One region of the Pseudomonas hamedanensis genome, then DNA from elsewhere that is predicted to be linked to it. Evidence: riboswitches for the same ligand, from Rfam matches in the RefSeq annotation. Region 1 holds a riboswitch; each other region holds the start of a gene.
What was found. A riboswitch is a leader RNA that binds a small molecule or an ion and turns the genes downstream of it on or off. The one in region 1 is predicted to bind cobalamin.
Positions count from the first base shown of each region.

Region 2: another riboswitch for cobalamin. It lies ahead of HU739_RS05785 (ABC transporter substrate-binding protein); the one in region 1 lies ahead of HU739_RS03055 (CbtB domain-containing protein).
Region 3: another riboswitch for cobalamin. It lies ahead of cobO (cob(I)yrinic acid a,c-diamide adenosyltransferase); the one in region 1 lies ahead of HU739_RS03055 (CbtB domain-containing protein).

Region 1 covers NZ_CP077091.1:682,697-687,954, forward strand. The annotation lists gene cobM (precorrin-4 C(11)-methyltransferase) at 1-436, opposite strand, end outside; gene HU739_RS03045 (cobalamin biosynthesis protein) at 515-928, opposite strand; gene HU739_RS03050 (CbtA family protein) at 921-1,601, opposite strand; gene HU739_RS03055 (CbtB domain-containing protein) at 1,613-1,810, opposite strand; cobalamin riboswitch at 1,933-2,153, opposite strand; gene HU739_RS03060 (hypothetical protein) at 2,187-2,513, opposite strand; gene HU739_RS03065 (AzlC family ABC transporter permease) at 2,500-3,198, opposite strand; gene HU739_RS03070 (sugar phosphate isomerase/epimerase family protein) at 3,188-4,105, opposite strand; gene HU739_RS03075 (ATP-grasp domain-containing protein) at 4,102-5,258, opposite strand, start outside.
Region 2 covers NZ_CP077091.1:1,355,869-1,361,126, reverse strand. The annotation lists gene HU739_RS05795 (ABC transporter ATP-binding protein) at 1-725, opposite strand, end outside; gene HU739_RS05790 (FecCD family ABC transporter permease) at 722-1,738, opposite strand; gene HU739_RS05785 (ABC transporter substrate-binding protein) at 1,735-2,748, opposite strand; cobalamin riboswitch at 2,892-3,083, opposite strand; gene HU739_RS05780 (ParD-like family protein) at 3,204-3,431, shown strand; gene map (type I methionyl aminopeptidase) at 3,428-4,219, shown strand; gene HU739_RS05770 (ABC transporter ATP-binding protein) at 4,392-5,258, opposite strand, start outside.
Region 3 covers NZ_CP077091.1:2,197,230-2,202,487, reverse strand. The annotation lists gene HU739_RS09410 (PQQ-dependent sugar dehydrogenase) at 1-1,190, opposite strand, end outside; gene HU739_RS09405 (hypothetical protein) at 1,257-1,841, opposite strand; cobalamin riboswitch at 2,004-2,231, shown strand; gene cobO (cob(I)yrinic acid a,c-diamide adenosyltransferase) at 2,313-2,924, shown strand; gene HU739_RS09395 (cobyrinate a,c-diamide synthase) at 2,921-4,303, shown strand; gene bluB (5,6-dimethylbenzimidazole synthase) at 4,300-4,950, shown strand; gene cbiB (adenosylcobinamide-phosphate synthase CbiB) at 4,947-5,258, shown strand, end outside.

The DNA of each region.
Region 1 (5,258 bases):
CCTCCGGCATGGTGGTCTTGTCGGCATAGCGGGTCAGAATCACGCTTTGCGAAACGTCCGGCAGGGTCAGTTCGGCACCGAGCAAGGCCGCACACGCAGCCGTGGCGGTGACACCAGGGATAATTTCAAAGGGAATACCAAGTTCGCGCAAGCAGCGAATCTGCTCACCGATCGCGCCATAAAGGCTCGGATCACCGGAGTGCACCCTTGCCACGTCCTGGCCTCGGTCATGGGCAGACTTGATCAGGTCGATGATTTGTTCCAGGTGCAGTTCAGCGCTGTTGACCACGGTTTCGGCGCGATGGCCTTCAAGCACCGCCGCCGGCACCAGCGAACCTGCATAAATGATCACCGGGCAGTCGCGGATCAGCCGTTGGCCTTTGACGGTGATCAGTTCCGGGTCGCCGGGGCCGGCGCCGATGAAGTAGACGGTCATGATTGATCCTGTGAAAAACGCAGTGATGAGCACGCAGATGAACAATGCTCATGATCGAAAGCGGGGATTATCGAGGTTTTAGGCAGCGCCGGCCAACGCCAGGGTGGCCTGAGCGTATTTTTGCCGGGCAATCAGCAGTTTCGCCGGGCCCTGAATCAGCCGTTCGGCAAGCGCCAGTGCGGCGCTTTCCGCGACCCCGTAACAGCCGGTTCGCTCGTAGGCGATCTGAGAGTGATGGCTGAGGCGCGGCTGGTAAGCGGCCAGTTCGGCGCTGCTGAAATATTGCAGGGGCAATTCCAGTTGCCTGGCAAGTTCCAGCAGACCCGGTTCGTCGCGCTTCAAATCGATACTGGCCAGCGCCTTGACGGCTCGCAGTTCGATGCGATGCGCCTGCAATGCTTGATCAAGTAGCGCGCGCAGCGTGGCGGCCGTGCAGCCACGCTGGCAGCCCAGGCCGACCACCAGGGTCGGCGCCGTGCTGGCGTCATTCATGCCGGATTTTGCGGCGGAACAACCAGGCGCTGATCAGGCCCAGGGCCAGCCAGAACGCGACGTTGGTCAACTGCGAGGCAATCTTGAACTGAGTTTCCAATGCTTGTGGGGCAAGCATCGAATGCACCTGCGGCTGCGGCGCGCCGATTACGTGGGGCACCAGCAGGATGGCGACGCCGAAGATCTTCATCAGCCAGTTGTGGCTGAACGCAAGCAAGGCCAGGCCGACAGCGGTGGAGGCGGCCGTACCGATCCACCAGAGCTGCCGTGAAGCCAGGTCCGCCGCGGCAGTGCCCGGCAATTCCGGCGGCAGGCCCAGGGTCGGTGCCAGCACGAACGTCGCGTAACCGGCCAGGCCCCAGAGCAGGCCCTGCGAGGTTTTCTTCGGCGCACGCAGCGTGTACAGGCCGGCAAGCATCAGGGCGAAACCGACGGCGACGACCAGATTGCCGCCCGTGGTCGACACCACACGTTGCCAGCCGTTTTCCGGCTCCCAGGCTTCGCTGTCATGGCTATGAGCAGCAGCCCCGGCGGCGTGTTCGTGAGCTTCGGCCACAGGCTCTGCTTGCTCGTAGGTTTCCGCCTGCAAAATCAGCGGCGACACCCAGAAGCTTTGCAGCAGGGCGGCCAGCAGGCCGCTGAAGCCTGCGGTTTGGGCAATGCGCTTGATCATCTCGGCAGGTCTCAGTGGCACGGGAACGCGGCGCTGTGGCGGGTATCGTGGGCGGCGTTGTGCACCGCTTCGATGTGCGAGAAACCGGCGAAATAGACGAGGCCGGCGCCGAGGATCGACGCCAGCAGCGCGGCGATCAGGCGTTGCGACAGGGTGCTGGTGCTGGAGATGGTGTCCGTGGTGTTGCCGGTGCTGCTGATAATCGACATGGCGCTTCCCTCTGAAGTGTCAGCGGGTGAACAGAGCGCATGCAGACTCCCCGCGAGTCAGGCCCGCAGAGGTTCGAACAGCGCCCGCCCACCGCGGGTTTGTCTGGTGCAGTGACGCCGAGGCGCACTGTGTGTTGCGGGCCGGTCTCCGGGCTCACGAGGGGCTGGCATTGAAGCCGACCTGCAAGCATCACCTTCCCATGCCGGGGCACAGTGGATCTGACGCTTCGCTCGCTTACCGTTGCGGGGGCAGCACCGGACTGACATGGCTTGAGAGTAAAGCACATGATTCACCGGTTTCCCGTTTCACCCTGTGAAGGGCACCCGTAACAAGTTGTGTAGGAGAGCATGGGCGGGGATCGCCGTCAATCGACGACTAGCGCAGGGCGAGCAGCACGTACACCGCCAAAGCAATCAGAAACGCATAGTAAGACTTCAGTCGCGTCAGGCTCAGCAGCCAGGCCAGCGCCACCGGCACAATCCACGGCATGGCCGCCGCCTGTTGTGTCGCCAGCGGATACAGCGCCCCGGCCAGCAGGCTGACCAGCATCGCCACCGAGGTGTATTTGCCAAGCCGGTCGATGAAGGTGCGGGCACCGCCGGACAGCCGTTCGACATTGACCGCCAGCGGCAACAAGCGGCACACCGCCGACACCAGCGCGCAGATCGCAACGTACAGCCAGAAGGTACTAGGGTCGGTCATAGGCGTAACTCGTCAGGACCGTGACCGCCAACACCAACAGCAGGCTGATTTCGCCCAGCCAGAGCAAACTCGCGGCAGCGGCCAGACCGGCAATCCATTGTCCATGGAAGCTGTGACGGTCGCGCGCCATTTTGCCCAGCGATGCGCTGAGAAAGATCGCAATCACTACGCTGGCATGGTCCATCAAGGCGTCGTCGGCCAGGCGGGCGAAGCAGTAACCGACCACGGTGCCGAGCAGGGCGGCGGCGTACAACAACAAGCACACGGTGTTGGCGTACGGGCGGCTGATCGGCTGCTGTTCCTTGCGGATCGACATCAGCGTGAAGGCCGCGTTAGCCATCACCGCCAAGGCCGGGACGAACGTTTTGATCGGGCCGTCGAGGCTCGATTTCAGGCTCAGCGTGAACACCAGAAAACGCAGGTTGATGCTCAGTGCCGACACCAGCACGCCGAAAGCATTGAGCAGATGCGCCGGGGTTTCCAGCAGGGTCAGTTGCAACGGCGAGGCCATCACCGTGCCGCTGAACACCACCATGGCCGGCAAGTCCAGGCCATGGCGGCGCCCGAGCATGCCGATCAGGCTGAAGGTCAGCAGCAGCGAAAAGACGAGCGGCAGCGCATCGCGAATGCCGGTCGCAATCTCGTTGTGCGCCGCCGGTTTTGCCAGTGCGGACTCAGCCGGCATGGGTGCTGCGGCGCGCGTCGGCGAGCAGCTTCTCCACGCCGTTTTTATAGGCCAGGGCTTTTTCCAGGTAGTACTCGGTGGAAAAGCGCGGAATGAATTCTTCGACCACCGCCACCCCGCGATAGCCATTGACTGCAAAGCGATTGAGCACATCGCTCAGGCGCAGGTTGCCTTCGCCGATCGGCAGGTGCTGGTGGTGGGTGTCGTTGAGGTCGGCGATGTGCAAATGGCGGGTCACCGGCGCGAGAGCGGCGATGGCGGCGAACAGCTCGTCGCCATACGGCAGCAGTGAGCACAGGTGCGTCACATCGATGGTCACGAAGCAGCCGGTTTGCTGGTGGAAACGCAGGTGTTCCTCGACCGTGAAAACCGGGAATTTCGGCCGCTGACCGCCCATGTTTTCCAGGCACAGGGCGATGCCCGTCGTATTGCAACGTGCCTTGACTTGATTGATGGCGGCGATCAGGTTGTCGAGCAGCTCGCGGTTTTCCAGTTGATCCTTGTAGCCGGGGTGGAAGGTGACGCTGGTGGCGCCGGCCTGACAGGAAAAGTCCACGGCAGCAGTCAGGCAGTCCACGGCTTGTCCACGTTCGGCCAGATCAGGGGAACACAGGTTGTACTCGCGGCCCCACCAGCCGGCATGCACCGTCAACGTGATGCCGTTTTGCTCGGTGAAGCTGCGGATCTGTCGGGCGAGGTTCGCACGTTGTTCGATGCTGAGCGACCAGAACACCTTTTCGGCGTCTTCGCCGATTTCGAATTCCACGGCCTTGAAGTAGCGGGCCAGATCGGTGATCGAACCGAAAATGTCCGCCGGATTGTCGTAGACGTTGGTGGAAAAAGAGATCAGCGGGAAATCAGCGCTGATCGGCCCATCGATGCGGTACAGCGTCTCTTGTGTGGTCATTGCGCCTGTCCTTGCGTAGTGAAAGGTGGGTGGGAAATCGCGGCGTTGAACAGCACCGGGTCGTCCGCCTCGCGACAGGCCAGCAACACGTAGCCGTGACGGTCGGCGGAGCGGCGGATCGGGCGGCCGAACTTGTCGTGGTTGAGGCTCGCGCGCAGGGCGAAGGGTTGCTCCAGCAGACGTGCCTGTAGCGGTTGCGGGTCAGTGGCGGGGTCCGCTTCGATGTAGCGGATCGCCATTTTCACGTAGTGCTTTTCCGGCGCCGGCAGCGCGATGCCGGTCATGGCGGCGAGGGTGCTGGCGGCCAGGTGCACGCCGGTGGTTTTCCAGACCATTTCCCAGATCTGGTCGCCGCCGAAGCGGGTCTGGGTTTCGATGAACTGCAGGCGTGAACCGTCGAGCTTGACCTCGGTATGCGCCGGTCCCCAGCGGTTGCCCATGCGTTCGAGCAGCCACAGCACGGCTTCTTCGATTTGTACACGCGTGGCGTTGTCGAGCCCGGCCGGAAAGTCATGCCCGGTTTCGACGTAACCCGGCGCGCCGCTGGTGTGCTTGCGCGTGATACCAAGGATTTGATGGCGGCCGTCCAGGCTCAGCGACTCGACGCTGTATTCATCGCCACCGGCGAACGCCTCGATCAGATTGTCGCCTTGAAGCTGTAGATGCTCGGCGTCCTCCGGTTGGTTGATGGCATAAACGCCCTGGCTGCCCGAGCCGTTGACGGGTTTGACGATGGCCGGACCATGACGCAGAACGAAGGCGCGAACCTCCTCGACACGGGTCACCGCCGCCGCCGGCAGCTCGTAGCGGCTGCCCTGAAGCAACTGGCGAAAGCGCAGCTTGTCGCGGCTGACTTCGACGCTGCGCAGGCTGTTGTGCGTGATGCCCAGCCGTTCGCCGAGCTGTGAGGCGGGCAACAGGCCCAGCTCCGAGAACGACACCACGGCAGCGAATGGCCGCTGCCGGTGCAAGCGCTCAAGCGTTTCGCTATAGGCCGAGAGGTCGGCGATGTCTGGTGTCAGCACCAGCGTTGCATGCTCGCGCTGGTACTCAGAGACCTCGCCGGGTGGTTGAACGAGGGTAAAACGCAGTTGCCGCGCAGTGTCCCAATCCAGCCCCGAATCGCGCCCGCCGATGAGCAAGACGTGCTTGC
Region 2 (5,258 bases), 670 kb from region 1:
TCCGTCAGATAGTGCGCCCTGACCCCGAAAGTCGTCTGTAAACGCTCTGGCGTCAGCACTTGCAGCGGCTCGCCAAGCGCGACCAGACGCCCGCGCTCCAGCACTGCCAGGCGATCGCATTTGAGCGCCTGATTGAGGTCGTGCAGAGCGATCAACGTAGTCACCGGCAGTGCGCGCACCACTTGCAGAATGCTCAACTGATGCTGAATGTCGAGGTGGTTGGCCGGCTCGTCGAGCAGCAGAATCTGTGGTCGCTGCGCCAGCGCCCGAGCGATGTGCACGCGTTGCCGTTCACCGCCGGAGAGGCTGCGCCAGAGGCGGTTGCGCAGGTGCACGGCGTCGACGTCGACCAAGGCTTGTTGGACGATGCTCTCGTCGGCGTCCGACCAGGGTTGCAGCGCCGACAACCAGGGTGTGCGCCCCAGCGCGACGGCGTCGAACACGCGAATGCCATCGTCGGTGTCGGCCTGTTGTTCAACCACGGCGAGTGTTTGCGCAATGCTGCGCCGTGACATTCTGCCGAGTACCTGACCGGCAAGCTGCACCTGGCCCGCGCTCGGTTCGCGCAGGCCGGCGAGCAATTTGAGCAACGTCGATTTACCCGAGCCGTTCGGCCCGACAATGCCCAGCGTCTCGCCGCGCTGGACGTCCAGACTGATGCCGTCAAGCAATTGCGCACCGCGCACGTTGAATGCCAGCCCGGCACAGCTCAGAACGTTGTTCATCGTGCGGCTCTCCGGCCCACCAGAATCAGGGCGAATACCGGTGCGCCGACCAGTGCAGTGATGACGCCCACCGGAATCACCTGACCCTTGATCAGGGTGCGCGACAGCACATCAGCGGCGATCAGAAACACCGCGCCACCCAAAGCGCTGGCCGGCAGCAGCCGAGCATGCCCGGTGCCGAGCAGCAGCCGTGCGGCGTGGGGAATCACCAAGCCGACAAAGCCGATCGAGCCGACAATCGACACCATCACCGCCGTCACCAGCGCGGCGCAGCCGATCAGCAAAATCTGCACGCGGCGCACCGGGATGCCGAGGGACGCCGCCGAGTCCGCGCCGAAGGTAAACGCGTCGAGCGCGCGCCGATGCCACAGGCAGACCACCAGCCCGAGCAGGGCCACCGGCACCGCCAGCCACACCGAAGGCCAACGCACGCCGCCGAGATTGCCGAGCAGCCAGAACATGATCCCGCGCGCCTGTTCGGAACTGGCCGAGCGGGTGATCAGAAAGGCCGTGAGGGCGTTGAACAATTGCGAGCCGGCAATGCCCGCGAGAATGATTGGCCCGGTGCCGCTGGCCGAACCGCTGATCCGGGCCAGTACAATCACCAGCACGAACGCAGTGACCGCCCCGGCAAATGCCCCGGCCGACAGCGAAATCACACCGGCGCCGACGCCGAGCAGGGCGACCATCACTGCGCCAGTCGAAGCCCCGGCCGAGATGCCCAGCAAATACGGGTCGGCCAGCGGATTGCGCAACAGCGATTGCAGGATCACTCCGCATGTCGCCAGGCCGGCACCACAGGCCGCCGCCACCAATACGCGGGTCAGGCGGTAATTCCAGACGATGCCTTCGTCGATCGGATCAAGCACATACCCGGCGGCCCACAGCTTGTTTGCCAGCACCTGTAGCACCACGCTCGGCTCGATTGCGGTTTCGCCAATCGCCACGCCGCCGACCAAGGCCAGCGAAAGCACCAGCAGGACCAGCAATAAACGGATCAGGCGTCTGCTCATTGCGAAAGATCGAAGCCGCTGATGGCCGTGGCCAGTTGTTCGAGACCCGCGAAGGTGCGCAGGCTGGCCTGCATCGCCATGGCGTCGAGGATGATGATGCGGTTGTGTTTGACCGCGTCCATGTTGCGCGTCACGGGATCGCTGCGCAGGAAGGCGAGTTTTTTCTGATAGTCGTCAGCCGGGAAGCGCCGACGATCCATGCGCGCGATGACCAGGAACGTCGGGTTGGCCTTGGCGAGGGTTTCCCAGCCGACGGTCGGCCATTCTTCATCCGACTCGACGACATTGCGCACGCCTAAAGTGCTGAGCATGAAATCGGGAACGCCTTTGTGCCCGGCCACGAACGGCTCAATGTCCATCTCAGCGCTGGAGAACCACACCAGTGCGCTGAGGTCTTTGCGCTGCGTGCGTTTGGCGGTGGCAATCGACTGGGCGAGGCTGGCCTTGAGCTGATCATTGAGCTGTGCGCCGCGTGCCTGCACGTCGAAGATCGCCGCCAGTTGGCTCACGCCTTTATAAATGCTGTCGATGCGAAACGGCGCCAGCCGCGTGCCGTCGGAACCGACGAGGTTGTCCTTGGCCTCGCAGTCGGAGGGCAACAAATAGGTCGGAATCTTCAATTCGTGAAACTGCTCGCGGGTGCCCACCGCGCCTTGCGGACCGACCATCCATTCCAGCTCCACGGCGACCAGTTGCGGGCGCTTGCCGATCACCGCTTCGAAACTCGGTTCGTTATCGGCCAGGCGCTCGATTTTGTCGTTCTGCGGTTTGTATTCCGCAAGCACATCGTTGAACCACAGCGACGTGCCGACGACTTTGTCGCCCAGACCCAAGGCATAGAGCATTTCCGTGCCGGCCTGACCGATGGTCACCGTGCGGGTGGGCGCCTGCTGGAAAGTGAGGGGGCTGCCGCAGTTTTCTATCGTCAGTGGATAGTCGGTTGGCGCCGCTTGAGCCAGGGCGCTCAGGCCCAGGCCGGTAATCAGGGTGACAACGCGGGGCAGCAGCATGAAGCAGTCTCCAATTAAACCGTACGGAAGCGGGCGGGTACGGTTTGGAAACACATCAGCGAACGCGGTCATGGCGACAGCGTAAGGCCGGGCTCAAGCAAAAATGCGCGCGGCACGATGTCCTTCCCGGACACCCCGCCGGTTGGTCAGTCACTGTGCCGGCAGGTCTCCTGACTGATGCGTCATCGCCATGCTCCGGCCTTCCCGGGGGCAACCCAGTGGCAGTCGTGGAGCAGGCTCGGCACCTACAGTTGCGGGGGCAGTTCCGATTGATGCGCGAAGCACCTCGGATTCCCTATTAATCCCGTTTGGGAACCAGCGGCGGCATGGTAGTCGATTTGCGCGGTGGAGGGGGAGGCGAATCTGCCACGGCATCGAGCTAGCTGTTGGCATTGCAATCTGTCGTGTGCGCTGATTAATATACGATCCATATACAAATCGTATCGGATATACATATGGGCATCGTAAAGATTTCAGAGGATATGCACGAGAATCTGCGCGTCTCCAGCAATGCACTCAGCCGCTCGATCAACGCGCAGGCCGAGCACTGGATGCGCATCGGCATGCTCGCCGAATTGCACCCCAACCTCGACCACAGCGCCATTTGCCGCCTGCTGATCCGCGCCGAACAGAACGGCGGACTGGATCTGCATCAACTGACCCAGGAAGCCGTCAGCGCATGAGAAACCAGATCAAGCTCAACACCCCGGCCGAGATCGCAGAATCCCGCGCGGCCGGCAAACTCGCCGCGCAAGTGCTGGCCATGCTGGTGCCGCATGTCAAAGCCGGTGTGACCACCGATGAGCTGGACCGGCTGTGCAACGATTACATCGTCAACGTGCAAAAAGCCGTGCCGGCCAATGTCGGTTATCACGGTTTTCCGAAAACCGTCTGTGCGTCGGTCAACGATGTGGTGTGTCACGGGATACCGTCGGGTACGCCGCTGAAGGACGGCGACATCGTCAACCTCGACATCGCGGTGATCAAGGACGGCTGGTTCGGCGACACCAGTCGCATGTACGTCGTCGGCGAAGCGACGCCCGAGGCGCAGCACCTGATCAAGACCACCTACGAGGCCATGTGCGCGGGCATTCGCGCCGTGCGTCCGGGGGCGACGCTGGGCGATATCGGCCATGCGATCCAGAGCCTGGCGGAGAAGGAGGGCTTCAGCGTGGTGCGCGAGTATTGCGGCCATGGCATTGGCAAGGTCTATCACGATGAGCCGCAGATTCTGCATTACGGCTTTCCCAATCAGGGCTTGAAGCTCAAGGCCGGAATGATTTTTACCGTCGAACCGATGCTCAATGCCGGCAAGCGTCATGTGAAGAACATGCCCGATGGCTGGACCGTGCTGACCAAGGATGGCTCGCTGTCGGCGCAGTGGGAGCATATGGTCGCGGTCACCGAGACCGGGTTTGAAGTGCTGACGGCGTGGCCGGATGAGATTGAAGGTTTTACGCCCATCGTCTGAAAAAGGGCCACCGCAGCCCGACGCTGGGGTGACCCGAGGGTGAAATGCGGTCCAATTGTAGGAGTGAGCCTGCTCGCGATAGCGGTCTATAAGTCAACATCGTTGGTGTCTGACATACCGCTATCGCGAGCAGGCTCACTCCTACAGGGGGGCGTGGGGTGTCAGGGAAAACTCAATGAGCACCGGCAGCCTTGTTGAGGTCTCCCTCGGTCCACTCGGTATAAACGCACGCATCCGCCGTGGCCCAGCGCACCCGCACCGGGTCCCCGGCCTTGAGCGGCATGCCCGCGGCTGACAACGCTTTCACCGTCATCGAAGTCCCTCCCGACGTCACCACGCTGCACGTCTGGCTCTCACCGAGAAACAGCACCTCCACGACCTTGGCCGAAACCTCATTCCAACCCGCCGCCAACGGCTCATCAATCGCTTGCTGCACGCTCAACGCCAGCGCTTTTTCCGGGCGTACCATCAGCAACACATCCTGATCGGTGTGCAACCCCGCTGTCAGCCGAATCGACAGCGCCTGCCCCTCGAAACTCGCCGCCGCGTTGCCCTGCGCCTTGAGCTTGAGAAAGTTGGAGTTGCCCAGAAACGAGGCGACAAACGCGTTCGGCGGATTCTGATAGAGATCATAGCCGCTGCCCAGTCCGACAATTTTGCCGTGGCTGAAGATTGCGATGCGCTGTGACAAACGCATGGCTTCTTCCTGATCGTGGGTCACGTAAACGATGGTGATGCCCAGGCGACGGTGCAACTGGCGCAGCTCGTCCTGCAAATCCTCGCGCAGCTTTTTATCCAGCGCACCGAGAGGCTCGTCCATCAGCAAGATGCGCGGTTCGTAAACCAGCGCCCGCGCAATGGCGACACGCTGTTGCTGACCGCCGGAGAGTTGCGAAGGGCGGCGATGGGCAAACTGTTCGAGCTGCACCAGTTTCAGCATCGCGTCGACACGTTTTTCACGCTCGGCCGTGGCCAGTTTGCGGATCGCCAGCGGGAACGCGATGTTGTCGCGCACCGACAGATGCGGGAACAGCGAGTA
Region 3 (5,258 bases), 1.5 Mb from region 1:
CCGGTCAGCACATCCACCGGTTGCCCGCTCGGCTTGCCGCCGGTAAATGGTACGAAAATCACTTTATAGCCACTGTGCGGCTTGCGGTTCCATGAGCCGTGCTGGCCGATGAAGGCGCCTTCCTTGAATTGCGCCGGCAAGCTGTTGCCCTCGGCGAAGGTCAAGCCGAGCGAGGCGGTGTGCGGGCCAACGGCATAATCCGGCACGATGGCTTTGGCGACCAGATCGAGGTTCTGCGGTTTGACCCGCACATCGACGTGTTGGCCGTAGTAGCTGAACGGCCAGCCGTAGAAACCACCATCCTTGACCGAGGTGATGTAATCCGGCACCAGATCGCTGCCGATCTCGTCGCGTTCGTTGACCGCCGTCCACAGTGCGCCGCTGGTGGGTTCCCATGCGAGGCCGTTAGGGTTGCGAATGCCTGAGGCGAAGATGCGATGGTTGCCGGTTGCCCGGTCCACTTCCCAGATGGCGGCGCGGCCTTCTTCCTGATCCAGACCGTTTTCGCCGACGTTACTGTTCGAGCCAACCGTGACGTACAACTTGCTGCCGTCCTTGCTGGCGATGACGTTCTTGGTCCAGTGGTGATTCAGCGTGCCGCCAGGCAGGTCGACGACCTTGATTGGCGGCGTCTTGATCTCGGTGGTGCCAGGCTCGTAGTTGAAGCGCAGCAGGCGATCAGTGTCGGCTACGTACAAATCGTTGCCGACCAGCGTCATACCGAACGGCGAATTAAGATTCTGCAGAAACACCGTGCGGGTTTCTGCGACACCGTCGTGGTCAGCGTCGCGCAGCAGGGTGATGCGGTTTGGGCTCGGTACGCCAGCGCCGGCCTTGCCCATGACCTTTTTCATCACCCAGCCGCGAATGCCTTTGCTGTCGTCAGGCTTGGGCGGCGCGTTGGTTTCCGCCACCAGCACATCGCCGTTTGGCAGCACGTAGAGCCAGCGCGGGTGGTCGAGACCCTCGGCAAACGCCGCCACCTGTGTGCCTGCCGCCGCCGTCGGTTTGCCACCCTCGGGCCAGCCGACGGCCGGGGCGATGTTTACCGTCGGGATCAGGGTCTTGTTCGGTTCTGGCAGTTTCGGTGTCGGCCCGGTGCCGTCGGAGACTTGCAGGCTGGAGGTTTCACCGCAGGCGGCGAGTCCACCGGCCAGGGCGATGACGAAAACGAGTTGGGGCTTGCGCATTGCTGATCTTCCCTATGAATGCATTCCTAAACATAGAGGAGGGCGCAGGCCCGATGGTTCAACCGCTCAACCGCGGGCTTCCTTGAACAGGACGGCGATGCCGGGGTGATAGTTGCCGGCTTCGCTGTGCAACTTGCGGTAGGCGTAAGGGAAATACCAGGCGACGGCGCAGGTATGCTCCTTTTGCAGGTCGTCGACCATGTCCTGCAACTCTTCGGGGCTGGCGCTGTGCTGGGCTTTTTGCGGAGCCACGAACAGGCAACCGAGCTTGAGGTCGCTGGCATAGCTGATGCGCCTGGCATCGAAGGTGATATCGAGCAGGGCCTGTGTCAGGTTGAGGTTGCTGACTTTCGGCCAGCGTTGCGTAGCCTGAATGAACGCGCGGTCTTCGGCGCCGGCAATCAGCAGATCGGCACGGGCGTTGCGCTCGCCTTCTTCGTTCTGTTTGCGCGTGGCCGTATCGTTCAGCGTGACCATTTCGGCCATCCACGCCGCTGCCGAGAGCAGTCCGAGATTGGCTTTTTCGTCGTGCCAGTACGGCGTGTCGTTGTCGCCGCGTACGGTGTTGTAGCGATCGATACAGTCAAACCAGCGTTCCAGCACCGGGCGCAGAAATTCCAGGCGCGGGTTGCTGATGATCATGCCTTGCATCGTCGTCATCCTTATTGTTGTAGTGGGCTTTTTCGGAAAAGCATGGCTCTTTGATATCACTTGTCACAGTCTGGCACAAGATTGCCAGCCGATAATTGATTGGCGGCAGTTATTCATCATCCGGACGCCTCTTTAATTGACGCTCCACCCCCAACCCTCTAACCTTCGCCGCTTGTTTCAGGTGCTCTGTGACGTGCGTCGACAGAGTGAAACAGGGAAGCCGGTGAGGGTGTCTTCAAGCGAAGCGCATCACGATCCCGGCGCTGCCCCCGCAACGGTAAATGAGTGAAAACTGCGCCTTGAGCCACTGCCTCGAAAGAAGCGGGAAGGCGCGCAGTCAGGTGTACGCCGCTCATGAGCCCGGAGACCGGCCTGATCCATCCAGCGGCATCACGGTGGGCGATGCCAGGCTTTTTGCCGTCTATTCCTGTGCCTGCCCGCCGTTATCCAGCCCCAACGGAGAGCTCCCCCATGACTGATTCCCCCGAGCGTGACGAGCGCCATCTGGCGCGTATGCAGCGCAAAAAAGCCGTGATCGACGAACGCATCGCCAATTCGCCCGACGAGTGCGGACTGGTGCTGGTGCTCACCGGCAATGGCAAAGGCAAAAGCAGCTCGGCCTTCGGCATGCTCGCGCGCGCCATGGGGCACGGCATGCAGTGCGGCGTGGTGCAATTCATCAAGGGCCGCAACAGCACCGGCGAAGAGTTGTTCTTCCGCCGCTTCCCCGAGCAGGTGCGTTTCCATGTCATGGGCGAAGGCTTCACCTGGGAGACCCAGGATCGCCAGCGCGACATCGCCGCCGCCACTGCCGCCTGGGAAGTCTCCCGCGAGTTGCTGCGTGATCCGTCGATCGGTCTGGTGGTGCTCGATGAACTGAACATTGCCCTCAAGCACGGCTACCTCGATCTCGATCAGGTGCTCAGCGATTTGCAGGCGCGGCCGCCGATGCAGCACGTTGTCGTCACTGGTCGCGGCGCCAAGCCGGAAATGATCGAAATGGGCGACACGGTCACTGAGATGGGCATGCTCAAACACGCTTTCCAGGCCGGCATCAAAGCGCAGAAAGGCGTCGAACTTTGAATCAGCCCCGTCACTGCCCGGCGGTGCTGATCGCCGCGCCGGCCTCCGGTCAGGGCAAGACCACCGTCACCGCCGCGCTCGCCCGTTTGCATCGCAATCAAGGGCGCAAGGTACGCGTATTCAAATGCGGCCCGGACTTTCTCGACCCGATGATTCTCGAGCGCGCCAGCGGTGCACCGGTGTATCAACTGGACATGTGGATGGTCGGCGAGCAGGAAAGCCGTCGCCTGTTGTGGGAAGCGGCAGCCGAGGCGGATCTGATTCTGATCGAAGGCGTGATGGGGCTGTTCGACGGTACGCCGTCCAGCGCTGATCTGGCGCGGCACTTTGGCGTGCCGGTGCTCGCGGTGATCGACGGCACGGCAATGGCGCAGACGTTCGGTGCACTGGCGCTGGGTCTGGCGCGCTATCAGCCAGACCTGCCGTTTGCCGGCGTGCTGGCCAACCGTGTCGGCACCTTGCGCCATGCGCAATTGCTCGAAGGCAGCCTGACTGAAGGCCTGCGCTGGTACGGCGCGTTGTCCCGCGAGACGGGCATCGAACTGCCGAGCCGGCACCTCGGTCTGGTCCAGGCCAGTGAATTGAATGATCTGGATGTGCGCCTCGACGCGGCGGCCGATGCGCTGGCCAGCAGTTGCGAGGTCGCGCTGCCGCCGGCCGTCGAATTCGCCGCGCCGGATGTGTTGACTGCCGAGCCGTTGCTCGATGGCGTACGTATTGCCGTCGCCCGTGACGAAGCGTTTGCCTTCACCTACGGCGCCAGTCTCGATCTGCTGCGTGCGATGGGCGCCGAGCTGCGCTTCTTCTCGCCGATCCGCGACAGCCAATTACCCGAGGCGGACAGCCTTTATCTGCCGGGCGGTTATCCGGAGTTGCATCATGTTGCGCTGTCGAAAAACACGCCGATGCTTGAAGCGATCCGCGCGCATCATTTGGCGGGTAAACCATTGCTCGCCGAGTGTGGCGGGATGTTGTACCTGCTCGACTCCTTGACCGATGTCGACGGCACCCGCGCGGAACTGGTCGGGTTGCTTAAGGGCGATGCGGTGATGCAGAAGCGTCTGGCGGCGTTGGCGCTGCAAGCGGTCGATCTGCCGGAAGGTTCGTTGCGCGGGCATACCTATCACCATTCGCTGACCACAACAGAGTTGACGCCGATTGCCCGGGGCTTGAGTCCGAATGGCGGGCGTGGGGCGGAGGCGGTATACCGGGAAGGGCGGATGACGGCTTCTTATGTGCATTTTTATTTTCCGTCGAATCCTGCGGCTGTCGCTGCGCTGTTTGCGCCACACCTTGAAACCGCTATCGCGAGCAGGCTCCCTCCTACAATGGAACACCCAAACCCTGTGGGAGCGAGCCTGCTCGCGAAAGGGCCATGACCGACAACACATTCTCCGAAGCCGAGCGCGCAGCGGTCTATAAAGCCATCGCCGAACGCCGCGACATGCGCCACTTCACCGGCGGCACCGTTGCGCCCGAGCTACTGCGTCGTCTGCTTGAAGCCGCACATCAGGCGCCGAGCGTCGGCTTGATGCAGCCCTGGCGCTTCATCCGCATCAGCGATCGCGCTCTGCGCGGACAGATCCGCAACCTGGTCGAAGAAGAGCGCATCCGCACAGCCGAAGCCCTCGGCGAGCGTAGCGATGAGTTCATGAAACTCAAGGTCGAAGGCATCAACGACTGCGCCGAAGTGCTCGTCGCGGCGCTGATGGACGATCGCGAAAAACATATTTTCGGCCGGCGCACGCTGCCGGAAATGGACATGGCGTCGCTGTCCTGCGCGATCCAGAATCTCTGGCTGGCTTCCCGTGCCGAAGGCCTGGGCATGGGCTGGGTCTCGCTGTTCGAGCCGCAGGCGCTGGCCGATTTGCTCAAGCTGCCGGAGGGCGCCAAGCCGCTGGCGGTGTTGTGTCTGGGCCCGGTCAGGGAATTCTATCCGGCGCCGATGCTGGTCCTCGAAGGCTGGGCGCAAACACGGCCGCTCAATGAGTTGCTGTATGAAAATTATTGGGGAGTGAGGCGATGAGTGTGGCGTTGTTGAGTGTCGCCGCGGTGGCGCTGGATGCGCTGCTCGGTGAACCGAAACGCTGGCATCCGCTGGTCGCGTTCGGCAATTTTGCCGGGCGCATCGAGCAGCGTTTCAACGCCGGCGGCCGTGGCTGGCGCAGCCATGGCGTCACCGCATGGGTGATCGCGGTGCTGCCGCTGACCTTGCTCGCCACCGCGTTGTCCTGGGCGCCCTATGTCGGCTGGATTATCGAGATTGTGGCGCTGTATTGCGCCCTCGGCATGCGCAGCCTCGGCGAGCATGTCGCGCCGGTCGCAGCAGCCTTG